2 regions of the Streptomyces sp. 8N616 genome follow, and region 1 is predicted to be linked to the other one. Evidence: predicted binding sites of a transcription regulator. Region 1 holds the regulator's gene; the other holds the start of a gene.
What was found. Region 1 encodes HspR, which represses chaperone genes until heat shock. Its sites were predicted from a motif close to TTGAGNNNNNNNNNCTCAA; they were not measured.

Region 1 (10,094 bases):
GGTGGCCAAGCGCCAGGCTGTCACCAATGTGGACAGGACGATCCGTTCGGTCAAGCGCCACATGGGCACCGACTGGAAGATCAACCTGGACGGCAAGGACTTCAACCCCCAGCAGATCTCCGCGTTCGTCCTGCAGAAGCTGAAGCGGGACGCCGAGTCGTACCTGGGCGAGAAGGTCACCGACGCGGTGATCACCGTTCCGGCGTACTTCAACGACCACGAGCGCCAGGCCACCAAGGAGGCCGGCGAGATCGCGGGCCTGAATGTGCTGCGGATCGTGAACGAGCCGACCGCGGCCGCGCTCGCGTACGGCCTGGAGAAGGAAGACCAGACCATCCTGGTCTTCGACCTCGGCGGTGGCACCTTCGACGTCTCGCTCCTGGAGATCGGCGACGGCGTGGTGGAGGTCAAGGCCACCAACGGCGACAACCACCTCGGTGGTGACGACTGGGACCAGCGCATCGTCGACTTCCTGGTCAAGCAGTTCGCGAACGGCCACGGCGTGGACCTGTCCAAGGACAAGATGGCCCTCCAGCGCCTCCGTGAGGCCGCGGAGAAGGCCAAGATCGAGCTGTCCTCGTCCACCGAGACCACGATCAACCTGCCCTACATCACGGCGTCCGCCGAGGGTCCGCTGCACCTGGACGAGAAGCTCACCCGCGCTCAGTTCCAGCAGCTGACCACCGACCTGCTCGAGCGCTGCAAGACCCCGTTCCACAACGTCATCAAGGACGCCGGCATCCAGCTGTCCGAGATCGACCACGTGGTCCTGGTCGGCGGCTCGACCCGTATGCCGGCCGTGGCCGAGCTCGTCAAGGAGCTGACCGGCGGCAAGGAGGCCAACAAGGGCGTCAACCCGGACGAGGTCGTCGCCATCGGCGCCTCGCTCCAGGCCGGTGTCCTCAAGGGCGAGGTCAAGGACGTCCTGCTGCTGGACGTCACCCCGCTGTCCCTCGGCATCGAGACCAAGGGCGGCATCATGACCAAGCTGATCGAGCGCAACACGACCATTCCGACCAAGCGCTCGGAGATCTTCACGACGGCCGAGGACAACCAGCCGTCCGTGCAGATCCAGGTCTACCAGGGCGAGCGGGAGATCGCGGCGTACAACAAGAAGCTCGGGATGTTCGAGCTGACCGGCCTGCCGCCCGCCCCGCGCGGTGTCCCGCAGATCGAGGTCACCTTCGACATCGACGCCAACGGCATCATGCACGTGGCCGCGAAGGACCTCGGCACGGGCAAGGAGCAGAAGATGACCGTCACCGGCGGCTCCGCGCTGCCGAAGGACGACATCGACCGCATGATGCGCGAGGCCGAGCAGTACGCGGAGGAGGACCACAAGCGCCGCGAGGCCGCCGAGACCCGCAACCAGGCCGAGCAGCTGGTCTACCAGACCGAGAAGTTCCTCAAGGACAATGAGGACAAGGTCCCGGGCGACGTGAAGACCGAGGTCGAGGAGGCCGTCGGCGAGCTGAAGGAGAAGCTCGAGGGCGACGACACCGCCGAGATCCGCACCGCGACCGAGAAGGTCGCCGCCGTCAGCCAGAAGCTGGGCCAGGCGATGTACGCCAACGCCCAGGCCGAGGGCGCGGGCGCGGCCGGGGCCGGTGCGGGCGCCGCGGGTCCTGACGGCGCGAAGCCCGAGGACGACGTGGTGGACGCCGAGATCGTGGACGACGAGAAGCCGAAGGATGGTGCCGCGTGACGGAGGAGACCCCGGGCTTCGAAGAGCGGCCCGACGTCCCTCCCTCCTCGCCCCCCTTCGGCGAGGAGGGGCCCACCTCGCCTGCCCAGGGTCCGGGCCGCCAGGGTCCGGACGAGGCAGCGAAGGCCAACGGGTCCGCCGAGCAGGCGGGCCCGGCGGCCCGGGCCGGGGACGAGCTGCAGACAGTGGGCCTGCAGGCACAGCTGGACCAGGTGCGCACGGCGCTGAACGAGCGCACGGCCGACCTCCAGCGGCTCCAGGCCGAGTACCAGAACTACCGCCGCAGGGTCGAGCGGGACCGGATCACGGTCAAGGAGATCGCCATCGCGAACCTCCTGACCGAACTGCTTCCGGTGCTCGACGACATCGGACGCGCGCGGGAACACGGTGAGCTGGTCGGCGGGTTCAAGTCCGTCGCCGAGTCGCTGGAGACCATCGCCGCCAAGATGGGCCTCCAGCAGTTCGGCAAGGAGGGCGAGCCCTTCGACCCGCTGGTCCATGAGGCGCTGATGCACAGTTATGCGCCGGACGTCACGGAGACCACGTGCGTGTCCATCCTGCAGCCGGGGTATCGCATCGGCGAACGGACGATCCGCCCCGCGCGGGTCGCGGTCGCCGAACCGCAGCCCGGCGCGCAGCCCAAGGGCGGTGCGGCCGGTGGTGCGGAAGGTGACGACCGGGCGCCGGACGAGGAGAGCGGTGGCCCGGACGAGGGCTGACGCAGCAGCTGGTGTGAGAGCAGGAGAGGAGGGACGTCGGGGATGAGCCTGAGCAGGGACTTGCTGGAAAAGGACCTCTACAAGGTCCTCGGCGTCCCCAAGGACGCCACCGAGGCGGAGATCAAGAAGGCGTACCGGAAGCTCGCCCGCGAGTACCACCCGGACGCCAACAAGGGCGACGCCAGGGCCGAGGAGCGCTTCAAGGAGATCTCCGAGGCCAATGACGTGCTGGCCGACCCCAAGCGCCGCAAGGAGTACGACGAGGCGCGCGCGCTGTTCGGGAACGGCGGCTTCCGCCCCGGCCCCGGCGCGGGCGGCCCCGGCGGCTTCAACTTCGACCTGGGCGACCTCTTCGGGGGCACTCCCCAGGGCGGGGCAGGCGGCGCGGGCGGCTTCGGCGGCGGTCTCGGTGACGTCTTCGGCGGGCTGTTCAACCGCGGCGGTCCCGGGACCCGTACCCAGCCGCGGCGCGGCCAGGACATCGAGTCCGAGGTCACGCTGAGCTTCACCGAGGCGGTGGACGGGGCCACGGTCCCGCTGCGGATGTCCAGTTCGGCGGCGTGCAAGGCCTGCTCGGGCACCGGCGACAAAAACGGTACGCCTCGGGTGTGCCCGACCTGCGTGGGCACCGGCCAGGTCTCGCGCGGCGGCGGTGGCGGCTTCTCGCTCACCGACCCCTGCGTGGAGTGCAAGGGCCGCGGGCTGATCGCCCAGGACCCGTGCGAGGTCTGCAAGGGCAGCGGGCGGGCCACCAGCTCCCGCACCATGCAGGTCCGGATCCCGGCGGGCGTCGCGGACGGCCAGCGGATCCGGCTGCGCGGCAAGGGCGCGCCGGGCGAGCGCGGCGGCCCCAACGGCGATCTGTACGTGGTCGTGAACGTCGACCCGCACCCGGTGTTCGGGCGCAAGGGCGACAACCTCACCGTCACCGTGCCCGTCACGTATCCGGAGGCGGCGCTCGGCGGCGAGATCAAGGTACCCACCCTCGGCGGGCCGCCGGTGACGCTCAGGCTGCCGCCCGGCACGCCGAACGGGCGGACGATGCGCGCCCGCGGCAAGGGCGCGGTGCGCAAGGACGGCACCCGCGGCGACCTGCTGGTCACCGTCGAGGTGGCCGTTCCCAAGGACCTCGGCGAGAAGGCGAAGGAAGCCCTGGAGGCGTTCGCCGAGGCCACCGCGGGTCACGACCCGCGGGCGGAGCTGTTCCAGGCCGCGAAGGGAGCATGAGATGGACGGCCGAGGAATGCCAGGAGGCAGGGGCGGCAGGAGCCGGAACCCCTACGAGCTCACCGACGACTCGCCCGTCTACGTCATCTCGGTGGCGGCCCAGCTGTCGGGTCTGCATCCGCAGACCCTGCGGCAGTACGACCGTCTCGGCCTGGTCTCCCCGGACCGTACGGCGGGGCGCGGCCGCCGCTACTCGGCCCGGGACATCGAGCTGCTCCGGCAGGTGCAGCAGCTGTCCCAGGACGAGGGCATCAACCTCGCCGGCATCAAGCGCATCATCGAGCTGGAGAACCAGGTGACCGCGCTGCAGGCGCGCGTGGCCGAGCTCCAGCAGGCGCTGGAGGGCGCGGCGGCGACGATGCAGCAGCGCGAGGCCGCGGTGCACGCCTCGTACCGCCGCGACCTGGTGCCGTATCAGGACGTCCAGCAGACCAGCGCGCTGGTCGTCTGGCGCCCGAAGCGGCCGGAGTAGGAGTAGCCCGGCAAGGCCTGGTCGGCCCGCATTGCCTGGAAAGGGACCGTCAGCCCCTCCTTGGGGCCGACGGTCCCTTTGTGCCGTATGGGCCCCGAGTCGCACGATGGAGGTATGTCTTTGAAGGGAGGTACGGACATGCTGGAAGTCAAGACGATCGACAAGCCGGATGAGCGGCGCGACTTCCCCCGCGGCCACCTCGAAGCCCTACATCTGACCGGGCTGGACTTCGCCGTGGCCACCTTCGAGCCCGGCTGGCGCTGGTCGGAGTCCGTGGCACCGATCGCCGGGACGAAGAGCTGCCAGGTGCACCACAACGGGTTCATCGTGCACGGCCGGATGCGCGTCCGCATGGACGACGGCCAGGAGTCCGAGGTCGGACCCGGCGACGTGTTCGTCGCCTCGCCCGGGCACGACGCCTGGGTTGTGGGCGACGAGCCGGTCGTGGCGTACGACTTCGCCGGACAGACGGCGACGGAGTACGCAAAGCCGAGGGAAGGCGAGTAATCCCCATGACGTTCGTACAGGTCATCGAGTACGAAACGGAGCGCGAGGACGAGATGGAGCGGGTCTTCGACGAGTGGCTGCGCGCCACCGAAGGCAAGCGCACCATGACGCGCGAGGTCCACGCCAAGGACCGCGACAACCCCGCCCACTACGTCGACATCGTGGAGTTCCCCTCGTACGAGCAGGCGATGGTGAACAACGACCTGCCGGAGACGCAGCGCGTCGCCGAGCAGTTCCGGAGCCTGTGCACCAGTGAGCCCCGGTTCATCAACCTGGAGGTCCTCGAGGACGAGCGGACCTAGCCGCGGTGCCGGCTGCGGCCGGACACACCCCAGTGCCGCCCGGCCGCGATCCCCATGAGGATGCGGCCGGTCGGGGTGCTGGGGTGCATCCGTGGCGCTGTCCGGGCTTTCTTGAGCGAGGTAGACTCAAGTTACTGCAGGTTGAGTTTGGCAGGTCTGGCAGGATGGAAACCGGCCGGACGACCTGACGCAGACGAGGAGGAGCGCACACCCGTGGATGCCGAGCTGACCACCAGGAGCCAGGAAGCCATCAGCGCCGCCAGCAGCCGCGCCGTGTCCGCAGGGAACCCCGACATCACCCCGGTACACCTGCTGCTCGCCCTGCTGGAAGGCCAGGACAACGAGAACATCCAGGACCTGCTGGCCGCCGTAGAGGCCGACATGGCGGCCGTACGGTCCGGCGCGGAGCGGCTGCTCGGCGCGCTCCCCAGCGCCCAGGGCTCCACCGTCGCCGCCCCCCAGCCCGACCGCACCATGCTCGCGGTCGCCGCCGACGCCGCACAGCGCGCCAAGGAGCTGGGCGACGACTACATCTCCACCGAGCATCTGCTCATCGGCGTCGCCGCCAAGGGCGGCCAGGCCGGTGCACTGCTCGACCAGCAGGGCGCGAGCGCGCAGAAGCTGCTCGACGCCTTCGAGAAGATCCGCGGAGGACGACGCGTGACCACGCCCGACCCTGAGGGCACGTACAAGGCCCTGGAGAAGTTCGGCACCGACTTCACCGGCCTGGCCCGCACGGGCAAGCTGGACCCGGTCATCGGCCGGGACACCGAGATCCGCCGTGTCATCCAGGTGCTGTCCCGGCGTACGAAGAACAATCCCGTCCTCATCGGCGAGCCCGGCGTCGGCAAGACCGCCGTCGTCGAGGGGCTGGCGCAGCGGATCGTGAAGGGCGACGTACCCGAGTCGCTGAAGAACAAGCGGCTTGTCGCGCTCGACCTGGGCGCGATGGTCGCGGGCGCCAAGTACCGCGGCGAGTTCGAGGAGCGGCTGAAGACCGTGCTCGCCGAGATCAAGGCCAGCGACGGCCAGATCATCACCTTCATCGACGAGCTGCACACGGTCGTCGGCGCGGGCGCCGGCGGCGACTCGGCGATGGACGCGGGCAACATGCTCAAGCCCATGCTCGCCCGCGGTGAGCTGCGCATGGTCGGCGCGACCACGCTCGACGAGTACCGCGAGCGGATCGAGAAGGACCCGGCGCTGGAGCGCCGCTTCCAGCAGGTCCTGGTCGCCGAGCCGTCCGTCGAGGACTCCATCGCGATCCTGCGCGGCCTCAAGGGCCGGTACGAGGCCCACCACGGCGTGCAGATCGCCGACTCCGCCCTGGTCGCGGCCGCGACCCTCTCCGACCGCTACATCACCTCCCGCTTCCTGCCCGACAAGGCCATCGACCTCGTCGACGAGGCCGCGGCCCGCCTCCAGATGGAGATCGACTCCTCACCCGTCGAGATCGACGAACTCCAGCGCGCCGTCGACCGGCTGCTGATGGAGGAGGAATCGCTGCTGGCGGCCCAGGCCGGGGAGAAGGAGCGCAAGCTGCTGAAGAAGCAGGACCGCGAGAAGGACCTCTCCCCGGACGCCCGCGAGCGGCTGGACCGGCTGCGCAAGGATCGCGCCGAGAAGGAGGAGAAGCTGCGCGGCCTGCGCGCCCGCTGGAACGCCGAGAAGGAGATCCACACCCGGGTCGGCGACCTGAAGAAGCGCCTCGACGAGCTGGAGACCGAGCTCGAACTCGCCGAGCGCAAGGCGCCCGAGACCGGCGACTGGGTCACCCCGGGACGGCTGCGCTCCGAGGTCATCCCGCAGACCCGTAAGGAGCTCGACCAGGCCGTCGCCGAGCAGAAGGCCCTGGAGGGCATGGTCGGCGAGGAGGTCGGCCCGGACGACATCGCCGACGTCGTCTCCTCCTGGACCGGGATCCCCGCCGGGCGGCTGCTGGAGGGCGAGACCGAGAAGCTGCTCCGCATGGAGGACGAGATCGGCAAGCGGCTGATCGGCCAGGCCGAGGCCGTACGGGCCGTGTCCGACGCCGTACGCCGCTCGCGGGCCGGCATCTCCGACCCCGACCGTCCGACCGGCTCCTTCCTCTTCCTCGGCCCGACCGGCGTCGGCAAGACCGAGCTGGCCAAGGCGCTCGCCGACTTCCTCTTCGACGACGAGCGGGCCATGGTCCGCATCGACATGAGCGAGTACAGCGAGAAGCACTCCGTGGCCCGGCTGGTCGGCGCCCCGCCCGGCTACGTCGGTTACGAGGAGGGCGGCCAGCTGACCGAGGCCGTGCGCCGCCGCCCGTACAGCGTGGTGCTGCTCGACGAGGTGGAGAAGGCCCACCACGAGGTCTTCGACATCCTGCTGCAGGTGCTGGACGACGGACGGCTCACGGACGGCCAGGGCCGGACCGTCGACTTCCGTAACACCATCCTCATCCTCACCTCCAACCTCGGCTCCGCCTATCTGGTCGACCCGGCGCTCAGCGAGGACGTGAAGCGGGACAAGGTGCTGGAGACCGTACGGGCCTCCTTCCGCCCCGAGTTCCTCAACCGCCTCGACGACGTGGTGGTCTTCCACCCGCTCGGCACCGGCCAGTTGAAGCGGATCGCCCAGCTCCAGATCGACCATCTGCAGCGCCGGCTCGCCGACCGCCGCCTCACGCTCGACGTCACCGACGAGGCACTGGAGTGGCTGTCCCGGCTCGGCCACCAGCCGGTGATCGACGCGCCGGACGCGGGACCCGACCTGACGTACGGTGCCCGGCCGCTGCGCCGCCTGGTGCAGACGGCGATCGGCGACCAGCTGGCCCGCGCGATCCTGGCGGGCGAGGTCCAGGACGGCGACACCGTGCGGGTCGGCCTCGACGAGGGCGCGAACCGGCTGACCGTCGCCGCAGCGGAGCACGCCGGACAGGCCGGGGTTGCAAGCACCGGGCGGGTGTGAGGGAGGATGGCAGGAACCGTACGAAGGGAAATCCACGGTGACTATCGACCCGTCCTCGATTCCGAATTTCGGGGGCCAGCCCGAACCGCAGCCGTCGGGGCCGGTGGGCCCCGTCATTCCAGATCAGGACCTGGTCAAGCAGCTCCTCGACCAGATGGAGCTGAAGTACGTGGTCGACGACGAGGGCGATCTCGCCGCGCCGTGGGAGCAGTTCCGCACGTACTTCATGTTCCGGGGCGAGGACGAGCAGCAGGTCTTCTCTGTCCGTACGTTCTACGACCGGCCGCACCCCATCGAGTCCAAGCCGCTGCTGCTGGAGTCGATCGACGACTGGAACCGCCGCACGCTGTGGCCGAAGGTTTACAGCCACACCAACGACGACGGCACCGTCCGCCTGATCGGCGAGGCGCAGATGCTGATCGGCACCGGCGTCAGCCTGGAGCACTTCGTGTCCAGCACGGTCAGCTGGGTGCGGGCCTCGATCGAGTTCGACCGGTGGGTCGTGGAGCAGCTCGGCCTGGAGAAGGAGATCGACTCCGCAGGTCCTGATGAGGACAAGGACGGCGACGGCGAGGACTGACGCCGTCCGATGTCATGACGTGATGCGGGTGATGCCGCTGATGCCCGGCGCCGCTAGGGCGCCGTGGCGGCGATCGCCAGCAGATACGTCCCGTAACACCAGGAGAGCCCGGCCAGCGCGCCGACCGTGACCACGACGGTGCGCAGCCGGGCTCTCGCCATGCCCACCGCCAGCGGCAGCAGCAGCGGGAAGGCGGGCAGCAGAAAGCGCGGCTTGGAACCGAAATAGCGGGCGCCGCCGAGCGTGATGAACAGCAGCACACCGCTGTAGGCGATCAGCGCGAGCGGCGGCCGGTCCAGCAACAGCAGCACGAACAGCAGCACCGCCAGCACGACCACCGCGACCGTCATCGGGTACGTGATGTGCTCCTGGCCCAGGACCATGTTCCGCACCGACCCCCATGCGTCGGCGCCGAAGTCGAACTCCGAGCCCCAGCGCCGCTGCACCCGGAAGTAGCCGAAGAGCGGGCTGCCCTTCTGCCACCCCACCCACACGACGTAGCCGAGCCAGCCCAGCGGGGCGAGGGTCGCCCCCGCCCACAGCCGCCAGTCCTGGCGGGCGCGCAGCGAGAGGCTGTCGGGGGTCCGGTTCCGCCACAGCTGGCAGATCTGCCATGCGGCGCCCAGCGCGACCGCGGCCGCGACCGCGATGCCGTTCGGGCGGGAGAGCCCGGCGAGAACGGCGCACGTCCCCGCCCACAGCCAGCGGCCGGTCAGCGCCGCGTAGAGCGCCCAGGCCGCGAAGGCGGTCATCAGCGACTCGGTGTACGCCATCGACTGGACGATCGCGTGCGGCAGTGCGCCCCACAGGACGACGAGCAGGGTGGCGGCCCTGCGGCCCTGCAACCGTTCGCCCACCGCGTAGATCCCCCAGGCCGCGACCCCCGCGGCCGCCCAGGACACCAGCAGCCCGGCGTTGACGAAGCCGAGGGACAGCACGGCGCGGACGCCCCGGACCAGGGCGGGGTAGAGCGGGAAGAAGGCCAGATCGCTGTAGAGGCGAGTGGGGTCGTCGCTGTGCACGACGGTGCCGTAGCCGTGGTCGACGAGCCGCTCGTACCAGATGGCGTCCCAGGAGTGGCCGAGCAGCATGCGCGGGTGCTTCCCGGCGTGCCAGGACCAGATCGCCATGGAGAGCATGCCGCCCAGCCGGAGAGCGGCGTAGAGCGCGAGCGCCGGCGCGGCCCGCAGCAGCGCGCTGCGCACCCGGGTGCGCCACCGGGGCCGCAGCCGTGCGGGGGGCCGCGGTCTGCTGGCGCGTACGGGCAGGTGGGTGTCGGCTGACACGGGGGCACCTCCGGTGCGGCGCAGCGGGCGGAAGCGGACCCTCCCCCATAGCCTGAACGGCATGGGGGGACCCCCATCGCCGCCACGGGAGGAGGGACCCGGCACCTCCGACCTTGCGCGGCACCTCCGCCCGCAGCGACTGCTGACGCCCGGCGGTGGCGCGAAGTGCACCCACTCGGCCGCGACGTCCGCACCCACTCGGCCGCATGCGCGTGCGGCCGTCGGCCCCGGCCCCGAAAGAACGTCCCGCCGCGCCAGGGCAGAGCCTCGTGGGCTGCGGCTCGCTCTGGACCGCCGGTTGCCGCCGTCGTGGTCGGCCGCCGCGGCGGCGGGCAGTTTCTGTCGCCGCGACGGCGAGT
Region 2 (10,094 bases), on a different contig from region 1:
GTCACGCCGCCACCGGAACTTCCTTCTCCGGCGCAGTGCGGGCCGGTTCCAGCGCCAGCTTCAGCACCTGCCGGACATCGCTCACCGCGTGCACGTCGAGCTTCTCCAGCACCTCGGCGGGCACGTCGTCGAGGTCCGCCTCGTTCCGCTTCGGGATCACGACGGTGGTGATCCCGGCTCGGTGTGCGGCGAGCAGCTTCTGCTTCACGCCGCCGACCGGCAGCACCCGGCCGGTCAGCGACACTTCGCCGGTCATCGCCACGTCCGTGCGCACCCGCCGCCCGGACAGCAGCGAGGCGAGCGAGGACGTCATCGTGATGCCCGCGCTCGGGCCGTCCTTCGGCACCGCTCCGGCCGGCACGTGCAGGTGCACGCCCCGCTCCTTCAGGTCGCCGACGGGGAGTTCGAGCTCCGCGCCGTGCGAGCGCAGGAAGGAGAGCGCGATCTGCGCCGACTCCTTCATGACGTCGCCGAGCTGTCCGGTGAGCTGCAGACCGGTCGCCCCGGTCTCCGGGTCGGCGAGCGACGCCTCGATGTAGAGCACGTCGCCGCCCGCACCCGTGACCGCGAGCCCGGTGGCCACGCCCGGCATCGCCGTACGCCGCTCCTCCGGATCCTGGGCCGACTCCGGCATGTGGTGCGGCCGCCCGATCCAGGGGCGCAGGCCGTCGGGACCGATGGTCACCGGCAGTTCCTGCTCGCCGAGTTCGTGCTTGGCCGCGACCTTGCGGAGCAGCCGGGCGACGGCCCGCTCCAGGTTCCGTACGCCCGCCTCGCGGGTGTACTCGCCCGCGAGCCTGCGCAGCGCGCCGTCCTCGAGCACGACCTCGCCGGGCTCCAGGCCCGCCCGCTCGAGCTGGCGCGGGAGCAGGTGGTCGCGCGCGATGACGACCTTCTCGTCCTCCGTGTAGCCGTCGAGCCGCACGAGCTCCATACGGTCGAGCAGCGCCTCCGGTATCGCCTCGAGGACGTTGGCCGTCGCCAGGAAGACCACGTCCGACAGGTCCAGTTCCACCTCCAGGTAGTGGTCCCGGAAGGTGTGGTTCTGGGCCGGGTCGAGGACTTCGAGCAGCGCCGCGGCCGGGTCGCCGCGGAAGTCGGAGCCCACCTTGTCGATCTCGTCGAGGAGGACGACCGGGTTCATCGACCCGGCCTCCTTGATGGCGCGGACGATCCGGCCGGGCAGCGCGCCGACGTACGTGCGCCGGTGGCCGCGGATCTCGGCCTCGTCGCGCACGCCGCCGAGCGCGACCCGGACGAACTTCCGGCCCATGGCGCGGGCGACGGACTCGCCGAGCGAGGTCTTGCCGACGCCGGGCGGGCCGACGAGCGCGAGCACGGCCCCGCCGCGCCGCCCGCCGACGACACCGAGGCCACGGCCCAGGCGCCGCTTCCGTACGGCCAGGTACTCGGTGATCCGCTCCTTCACGTCGTCGAGACCGGCGTGATCGGCGTCGAGTACGGCCTTGGCGCCCGGGATGTCGTACGCGTCCTCGGTCCGCTCGTTCCAGGGCAGCTCCAGGACGGTGTCGAGCCAGGTGCGGATCCAACTTCCCTCCGGGCTCTGGTCGGAGGACCGCTCCAGCTTGTCGACCTCCTTGAGGGCGGCTTCCCGCACCGTCTCCGGCAGGTCGGCCGCCTCGACGCGGGCTCGGTAGTCGTCGGACTCGTCCCCGGGTTCGCCGCCCAGCTCGGCGAGCTCCTTGCGGACGGCCTCCAGCTGACGGCGCAGCAGGAACTCGCGCTGCTGCTTGTCGACGCCCTCCTGGACGTCCTTGGCGATGGACTCGGCCACGTCCTGCTCGGCGAGGTGGTCGCTGAGCCAGCCGGTGGCCAGCTTCAGGCGGGCGACCGGGTCGAGGGTCTCCAGCAGCTGGACGCGCTGCTGGGGGGTGAGGAACGGCGAGTAGCCGGAGTTGTCGGCGAGCTGCCCGGGGCCGTCGATCTGCTGGACGCGGTCCACGACCTGCCAGGCGCCGCGCTTGCGCAGCCAGCTGGTGGCGAGGGCCTTGTACTCCTTCATCAGCTCGGCGACCGGGACCGGCAGGGGGTCCGGGGTCACCTCGTCGATCTGGGTGCCCTCCACCCAGAGCGCGGCCCCGGGCCCCGTCGTCCCGGCGCCGATGCGCACCCGGCTCACACCGCGGATGAGCGCGCCGGGGTCGCCGTCGGAGAGCCGGCCGACCTGCTCGACCGATCCGAGCGTGCCCACCGCCGCGTACGTCCCGTCGATCCGTGGGACCAGCAGCACGCGTGGCTTGCGCCCGGAGGATCGCGCAGCGGCCTGCGCGGCCTCCACGGCGGCTCGCACCTCGGCGTCGGACAGGTCGAGGGGCACCACCATCCCGGGCAGAACGACCTCGTCGTCGAGCGGCAGAACGGGCAGGGTGAGCGATGCGGACGTGGAAGCCATGATCTCCCCTTCGGCATTCAAGTTGAGCGTTAATGACTCAATGCGTCGGGGGTCCCGGGTGTTCCCTGAGCGCCGTTCGCTGTGAGCGATCGGCCTGTCGACTAGGGCGTGCGGGCCTCGAAGGCACGGCGGTACGCGTACGGGCTGGGCCTGCCCGCCCTCGCGCCTCAGAGGCATCACCGCGAGGCGGGCCGCGTCGGCGGCCATGGCGGACCCGTGGTCGCGCCGGATGGACAGCAGACGCCACCGCCAACACCGCGGACGCCACAGCCGCCACCGCCGACACCGCCGACACCGCCGTCACGCCCGAGCGGCCCGGCGTACGGCCGCCCGGCTGGCCATGTTCACCGGACTTCAACCTCCTGTGGGCGACGGTCACCGTCCTCATGATCGTGCGCCCCGGCTCCACCATGGGGCCCTGACGGCGACGACTACCCTGGGCGCGTCAGAGTCTCGTCGAGCCCCTTCCGGAGACCGTCCGCCATGCCGCCCCTGCCCAGCGCCCCCGCCGCACCGGTCACGGTCGACCGCCGCGAGGGCCCGTACGGCGAGGTGGTGCTGCGGCAGCGCGGCGAGCACTTCGAGATCATCGCCAACGGCTGCTTCCTGATGGACACCTCCGACGGGCGCTCGGAGCGGCTGCTCATCGACGCCGCGCTCGCCGCCCTCCCCGCGGACCGGGACGAGCCGTCCCTCCTCATCGGCGGTCTCGGCGTCGGCTTCTCGCTCGCCCGCGCCGCCGCAGAGCCGCGCTGGGGCCGGATCACCGTCGTCGAGCGCGAGCAGGCCGTCATCGACTGGCACCGCGCGGGACCGCTCGCACAGATCTCCGCCGAGGCCCTCGCCGACCCGCGCACCGCGATCCTCCACACCGACCTGGTCGCCCACGTCCGCACCCCGCGCGAGACATGTGGCGAGACGTATGACGCGCTGTGCCTGGACATCGACAACGGCCCCGACTGGACGGTCACCGAGGGCAACGACAGCCTGTACGGGCCGGCGGGTCTCGGCGCCTGCCGGGAGCGTCTCGCGCCGGGCGGCGTGCTCGCCGTGTGGTCCGCCGGACCGTCGGCGGCTTTCGAGGAAATGTTGCGGAATGCCGGATTCACTGGTGTAAGGACAGAAGAGGTCCAGGTCACCCGAGGTGTCCCGGATGTCGTCCACCTCGCCGTAAGGCCGGGGACTCCTGCGTAGCCGAGGTACGCACCGTGCCCGTACGCTGCTCCGTGCAGCGACGGTAAGTAAGCAAGGCTCGGCAGGACACGGGGAACATGCAGGGGCGGGCGATGGAGCAGACACACAACGGCGTGGCGAGCAGCGCGGCTGCCACTCCCGGCGCCCAGCGCCGCGTTCTGGTCGTCGAGGACGACCAGACGATAGTGGACGCCATTGCGGTGCGGCTGCGCGCCGAGGGCTTCCAGGTGCAGACGGCGTGCGACGGCCCGGCGGCCGTCGACACCGCCGAGGCCTGGCAGCCCGACCTGCTGGTTCTCGATGTGATGCTGCCGGGCTTCGACGGGCTCGAGGTCTGCCGCCGCGTACAGGCGCAGCGGCCGGTGCCGGTGCTGATGCTCACCGCGCGCGACGACGAGACCGACATGCTGGTCGGGCTCGGTGTCGGCGCGGACGACTACATGACCAAGCCGTTCTCCATGCGCGAACTTGCGGCGCGGGTGCACGTGTTGCTGCGCCGCGTGGAGCGGGCCACGCAGGCGGCGACCACCCCGCGCAGCGGCATCCTGCGCCTCGGCGAGCTGGAGATCGACCACGCACAGCGCCGGGTGCGGGTGCGCGGCGAGGACGTGCACCTCACCCCGACCGAGTTCGACCTGCTGGTGTGCCTGGCGAACACGCCGCGCGCGGTGCTCTCCCGCGAGCAGCTGCTCGCCGAGGTGTGGGACTGGGCGGACGCCTCCGGCACCCGCACCGTCGACAGCCACATCAAGGCGCTGCGCCGCAAGATCGGCGCGGAACGGATCCGTACGGTCCACGGGGTCGGCTACGCGCTGGAGACCCCTGCGACCCCGGCGACCTGACCGGCGGACGGCGGACCCGCGGATGAACAACCGGCCGCCGGAGCCCCTGCGGCCCGGCCTCTGGGCCCGGGTCTGGGAGGCGCTGCGCCCGCTCGACCCGTACCGGTCGGTCAAGGCCGCGCTGGGCGCCCTGGTCCTCGTCTCGGTGACTATCACCACACTGCTGGTGCTCGTCGCCATCCGGACGTCGACCGAGCTGCGGATCGTCACCATCTTCTCGATCATCGCCACGATGCTGATCACCCAATTCGTGGCGCATGGGCTGAGCTCGCCGCTGGACGAGATGAAGACCGTCGCCCGCGCGATGGCGAACGGCGACTACAGCCGGCGCGTCCAGGCCGTACGGCGGGACGAGCTCGGCGAGCTGGCCGCGACCTTCAACCACATGGCGGCCGACCTGGAGGCCGTCGACCGGCACCGCAAGGAGCTGGTGGCGAATGTCTCGCACGAGCTGCGGACGCCGATCGCCGGGCTGCGGGCGGTGCTGGAGAACGTCGTGGACGGGGTCTCCGCGGCCGACCCGGAGACGATGCGGACGGCGCTGCGGCAGACCGAGCGGCTGGGCCGCCTGGTGGAGACCCTGCTCGACCTGTCCCGGCTCGACAACGGGGTCGTACCGCTGCGGACCAGGCGCTTCGAGGTGTGGCCGTACCTGTCCGGGGTCCTGAAGGAGGCCAACCTGGCGGCCGCGGCCCGCGCCCACATCGGCGGGGCCGGCGCCCGCGCGGATGTCCACCTGCACCTGGACGTCTCGCCGCCCGAGCTGACCGCGCACGCCGACGCCGAGCGGCTGCACCAGGTCGTGGCCAACCTGGTCGACAACGCGGTCAAGCACAGCCCGCCGCACGGCCGCGTCACGCTGCGCGCCCGCCGCGGCGGCACCGGCCCCGGCAGCCTGGACCTGGAGGTCCTGGACGAGGGCCCGGGCATCCCGGAGCCCGAGCGGCACCGGATCTTCGAGCGCTTCAACCGGGGCAGCGTGTCCACGCCGCACGGGCCGGGGAGCGACGGCGGTACGGGTCTGGGGCTGGCGATCGCCCGGTGGGCGGTGGATCTTCACGGCGGCAGCATCGGGGTGGCCGAGTCACCTCGGGGGTGCCGGATACGGGTCATCCTCCCCGGGGCCCCGAAGGCGCAGGGTTGACTCAGGCCGAACGGTACGGGCCCGGACGGCAGCGGCTGGGGCACGCAGCTGGTGGCCGAGGAAGCCGCAACCGCGCCCGGACGTGCTCGTTCCGGGCGTAACCGGCGATGTTTCCCGCCTGATCATTCGGCGAAACCAGTCGATCAATGTGACTTGCACGACGACTGACCGGCCCGGCCTGCACCGAACCGTCTAAGAGGCGTAGCCTTTATTTCCGCTGTCCACCACCTAAGGAAGCGGAAGAGGGCGGTTGCCGCCGTGTCGCCACAGTCCCCCAATACCTCGAGCATCTCGACCGACGAAGACGGGCAGGGGAAGTCCCCCGCGACCGCATTCGGTCCCAACGAGTGGCTCGTCGACGAGATCTACCAGCAGTACCTCCAGGACCCGCACTCGGTAGACCGAGCCTGGTGGGACTTCTTCGCCGACTACAAGCCGGGACACGACACCGGCTCTGCGGTGGCTTCGCCACCGCAGGCAACGACCGGGGCGGGGGCCCCGACGGCCCCCGCGCCCAGCGCCACGGGCGCTGCCGCTGCTGCCACGACCGGCCGGACGGCCGCGGGCACGCAGGCCGCGCCTGGCGCGGGCAGCGCGGCTCCGGCCGCAGGCGCTGCAGGTGCTCCCACCACCGCCGCTCCGGCCGCCGCTCCGACGGCCCCCTCCGCGAACGGCGCCGCAGCCGCTGGCGCGAAGGCTCCAGCCGGCGCGCAGGCCGCGCCCGGCGCAGGCGCCACGACCGCCCCGGCCAGGCCCGGCGCCGGTGCCCCGGCCGCACCGCAGACTGCTGCCCCGACGGCGAAGCCCGCCGCGCAGGCAGCGCCCGGCGCTGCCGCCGCCACCGCCCCGGCGAAGCCGGGCGGCGGGGCGGCCGCAGGTGCCGCGCCTGCCGCCGCGCCCGCCAAGCCCGCCGCAGGCACACCCGCGCCCGCCCGGCCGGCGGCTGCCGGTAAGGCAGCTGAGCCGGCCGCGCCCGCCGGGCCGGAGTTCGTGCCGCTGCGCGGCCCGTCCGCCGCCGTGGCGAAGAACATGAACGCCTCGCTGGAGCTGCCGACGGCCACGTCCGTCCGTGCCGTTCCCGTGAAGCTGCTGTTCGACAACCGCATCGTCATCAACAACCACCTCAAGCGCGCCCGCGGCGGCAAGGTGTCCTTCACGCACCTCATCGGCTACGCGATGGTGCAGGCGCTGAAGGCGATGCCGTCGATGAACCACTCCTACGCGGAGAAGGACGGCAAGCCCACCCTCGTCAAGCCCCCGCACGTCAACCTCGGCCTCGCCATCGACCTGGTGAAGCCGAACGGCGACCGCCAGCTCGTCGTCGCGGCGATCAAGAAGGCCGAGACGCTCAACTTCTTCGAGTTCTGGCAGGCCTACGAGGACATCGTCCGCCGCGCCCGCGCGAACAAGCTGACGATGGAGGACTTCACCGGGGTCACCGCGTCGCTGACCAACCCCGGCGGCATCGGCACCGTCCACTCCGTGCCGCGCCTGATGCCCGGCCAGGGCGTGATCATCGGCGTCGGTGCGATGGACTACCCCGCCGAGTTCCAGGGCACCTCGCAGGACACCCTGAACCGGCTGGGCGTCTCCAAGGTCATGACGCTGACCAGCACGTACGACCACCGCGTGATCCAGGGCGCCGCCTCCGGCGAGTTCCTGCGGATCATGCACCAGCTGCTGCTCGGCGAGAACGAGTTCTACGACGAGATCTTCCAGGCGCTGCGCATCCCGTACGAGCCGGTGCGCTGGCTGCGGGACATCGACGTCTCGCACGACGACGACGTCACCAAGGCCGCCCGGGTCTTCGAGCTGATCCACTCCTACCGGGTCCGCGGCCATGTCATGGCCGACACCGACCCGCTGGAGTACAAGCAGCGCAAGCACCCCGACCTCGACATCACCGAGCACGGGCTGACCCTGTGGGACCTGGAGCGCGAGTTCGCGGTCGGCGGATTCGCCGGCAAGTCGATGATGAAGCTGCGCGACATCCTCGGCGTCCTGCGCGACTCGTACTGCCGCACCACCGGCATCGAGTTCATGCACATCCAGGACCCGAAGCAGCGCAAGTGGATCCAGGACCGCGTCGAGCGCCCGCACACCAAGCCGGAGCGCGAGGAGCAGCTGCGGATCCTGCGCCGCCTCAACGCCGCCGAGGCGTTCGAGACCTTCCTGCAGACGAAGTACGTCGGCCAGAAGCGCTTCTCGCTGGAGGGCGGCGAGTCCGTCATCCCGCTGCTCGACGCCGTACTGGACTCGGCCGCCGAGTCGCGCCTGGACGAGGTCGTCATCGGCATGGCCCACCGCGGCCGGCTCAACGTGCTGGCGAACATCGTCGGCAAGTCGTACGCCCAGATCTTCCGCGAGTTCGAGGGCAACCTCGACCCGAAGTCGATGCACGGCTCCGGCGACGTGAAGTACCACCTGGGCGCCGAGGGCACCTTCACCGGCCTGGACGGCGAGCAGATCAAGGTCTCGCTGACCGCGAACCCCTCCCACCTGGAGGCCGTGGACCCGGTCGTCGAGGGTGTCGCCCGCGCCAAGCAGGACATCATCGGCAAGGGCGGTACGGACTTCACGGTCCTGCCGGTCCAGCTGCACGGCGACGCGGCCTTCGCGGGCCAGGGCGTGGTGGCCGAGACCCTCAACATGTCGCAGCTGCGCGGCTACCGCACCGGCGGCACGGTCCACATCGTCATCAACAACCAGGTCGGCTTCACCGCCGCACCGGAGTCGGCCCGCTCCTCCATGTACGCCACGGATGTGGCGCGCATGATCGAGGCGCCGATCTTCCACGTGAACGGTGACGACCCGGAGGCCGTGGTGCGCGTCGCGCGGCTGGCCTTCGAGTTCCGCCAGGCGTTCAACAAGGACGTCGTCATCGACCTGATCTGCTACCGCCGCCGCGGCCACAACGAGTCCGACAACCCGGGCTTCACACAGCCGCTGATGTACGACCTGATCGACAAGAAGCGCTCGGTGCGCAAGCTCTACACCGAGTCCCTCATCGGTCGCGGCGACATCACGCTGGAAGAGGCCGAGCAGGCGCTGCAGGACTTCCAGGGCCAGCTGGAGAAGGTCTTCACCGAGGTCCGCGACGCCACCTCGCACCCGGCCCCGGCCCATGTCCCGGAGCCGCAGGCCGAGTTCCCCGTCGCTGTCGACACCAGCGTCAGCCAGGAGGTCGTCAAGCGGATCGCCGAGTCCCAGGTCAACATCCCCGACCGGGTGACCGTCCACCCGCGCCTGCTGCCTCAGTTGCAGCGCCGCGCGGCCCAGGTGGAGGACGACGCGATCGACTGGGGCATGGGCGAGACCCTCGCCGTCGGCTCGCTGCTGATGGAGGGCACCCCGGTCCGGCTGGCGGGCCAGGACTCCCGCCGCGGCACCTTCGGCCAGCGGCACGCGGTGCTGGTCGACCGGGAGACCGGGGACGACTACACCCCGCTGCTGTACCTGACCGAGGACCAGGCCCGGTTCAACGTCTACGACTCGCTGCTCAGCGAGTACGCGGCGATGGGCTTCGAGTACGGCTACTCGCTGGCCCGTCCCGAGGCGCTGGTGATGTGGGAGGCGCAGTTCGGTGACTTCGTCAACGGCGCCCAGACCGTCGTGGACGAGTTCATCTCCTCCGCCGAGCAGAAGTGGGGCCAGACCTCCGGCGTCACCCTCCTCCTGCCGCACGGCTACGAGGGCCAGGGCCCGGACCACTCCTCGGCCCGTATCGAGCGCTTCCTGCAGGTCTGCGCGCAGAACAACATGACGGTCGCCATGCCGACGCTGCCGTCGAACTACTTCCACCTGCTGCGCTGGCAGGTCCACAACCCGCACCACAAGCCGCTGGTCGTCTTCACCCCGAAGTCGATGCTCCGGCTCAAGGCGGCGGCGTCGAAGACGGAAGAGTTCCTGAGCGGCGGCTTCCGCCCGGTCATCGGCGACACCGCGGTTGATTCGGGCGTGGTGGACGCGAGCGCGGTCCGTAAGGTCGTCTTCTGCTCCGGCAAGGTCTACTACGACCTCGTGGCGGAGCGGGAGAAGCGCGGCACGAACGACACGGCCATCGTCCGGCTCGAGCGGCTGTACCCGCTGCCGGGTGCAGAGCTCCAGGCCGAGATCTCCAAGTTCCCGGGCGCGGAGAAGTTCGTCTGGGCCCAGGAGGAGCCCGCGAACCAGGGTGCGTGGCCGTTCATCGCGCTCAACCTGATCGACCACCTGGACCTGGCGGTCGGTGCCGACGTTCCGCACAAGGAGCGCCTGCGCCGCGTCTCCCGGCCGCACTCCTCCTCCCCGGCGGTCGGCTCGGCCAAGCGCCACCAGGTCGAGCAGCAGGCCCTGGTCAGCGAGGCATTCGACATCTGACCGGGACTGCGGCACGTACGGAAAGGGCCCGGCCCCGCGCGATGCGGGGCCGGGCCCTCCGGCGCTTCCGTGCCCTTCCGTTGGTCCACGCGCGCCCGTGGTGGCGCGCGTGGACCGGGATTCCTCAGATCGGCTGGGGCTC

Region 2: a site for HspR is predicted at 2,436-2,454, ahead of lon (endopeptidase La). Genes of this name have one in related genera too.

The regions. Positions count from the first base shown of each region.
Region 1 is NZ_JBQQBY010000032.1:44,307-54,400, reverse strand. Features, by position in the region: gene dnaK (molecular chaperone DnaK) at 1-1,705, shown strand, start outside; gene grpE (nucleotide exchange factor GrpE) at 1,702-2,424, shown strand; gene dnaJ (molecular chaperone DnaJ) at 2,467-3,651, shown strand; gene ACTWQC_RS26310 (heat shock protein transcriptional repressor HspR) at 3,653-4,123, shown strand; gene ACTWQC_RS26305 (cupin domain-containing protein) at 4,262-4,630, shown strand; gene ACTWQC_RS26300 (hypothetical protein) at 4,636-4,932, shown strand; partial or broken gene ACTWQC_RS26295 (Clp protease N-terminal domain-containing protein) at 4,987-6,096, shown strand; partial or broken gene ACTWQC_RS26290 (ATP-dependent Clp protease ATP-binding subunit) at 6,106-7,869, shown strand; gene ACTWQC_RS26285 (YbjN domain-containing protein) at 7,907-8,449, shown strand; gene ACTWQC_RS26280 (hypothetical protein) at 8,503-9,735, opposite strand.
Region 2 is NZ_JBQQBY010000033.1:3,566-13,659, forward strand. Features, by position in the region: gene lon (endopeptidase La) at 2-2,413, opposite strand; gene ACTWQC_RS26535 (spermidine synthase) at 2,897-3,607, shown strand; gene ACTWQC_RS26540 (response regulator transcription factor) at 3,700-4,449, shown strand; gene ACTWQC_RS26545 (HAMP domain-containing sensor histidine kinase) at 4,472-5,593, shown strand; gene ACTWQC_RS26550 (multifunctional oxoglutarate decarboxylase/oxoglutarate dehydrogenase thiamine pyrophosphate-binding subunit/dihydrolipoyllysine-residue succinyltransferase subunit) at 5,852-9,952, shown strand; gene fxsT (FxSxx-COOH system tetratricopeptide repeat protein) at 10,077-10,094, opposite strand, start outside.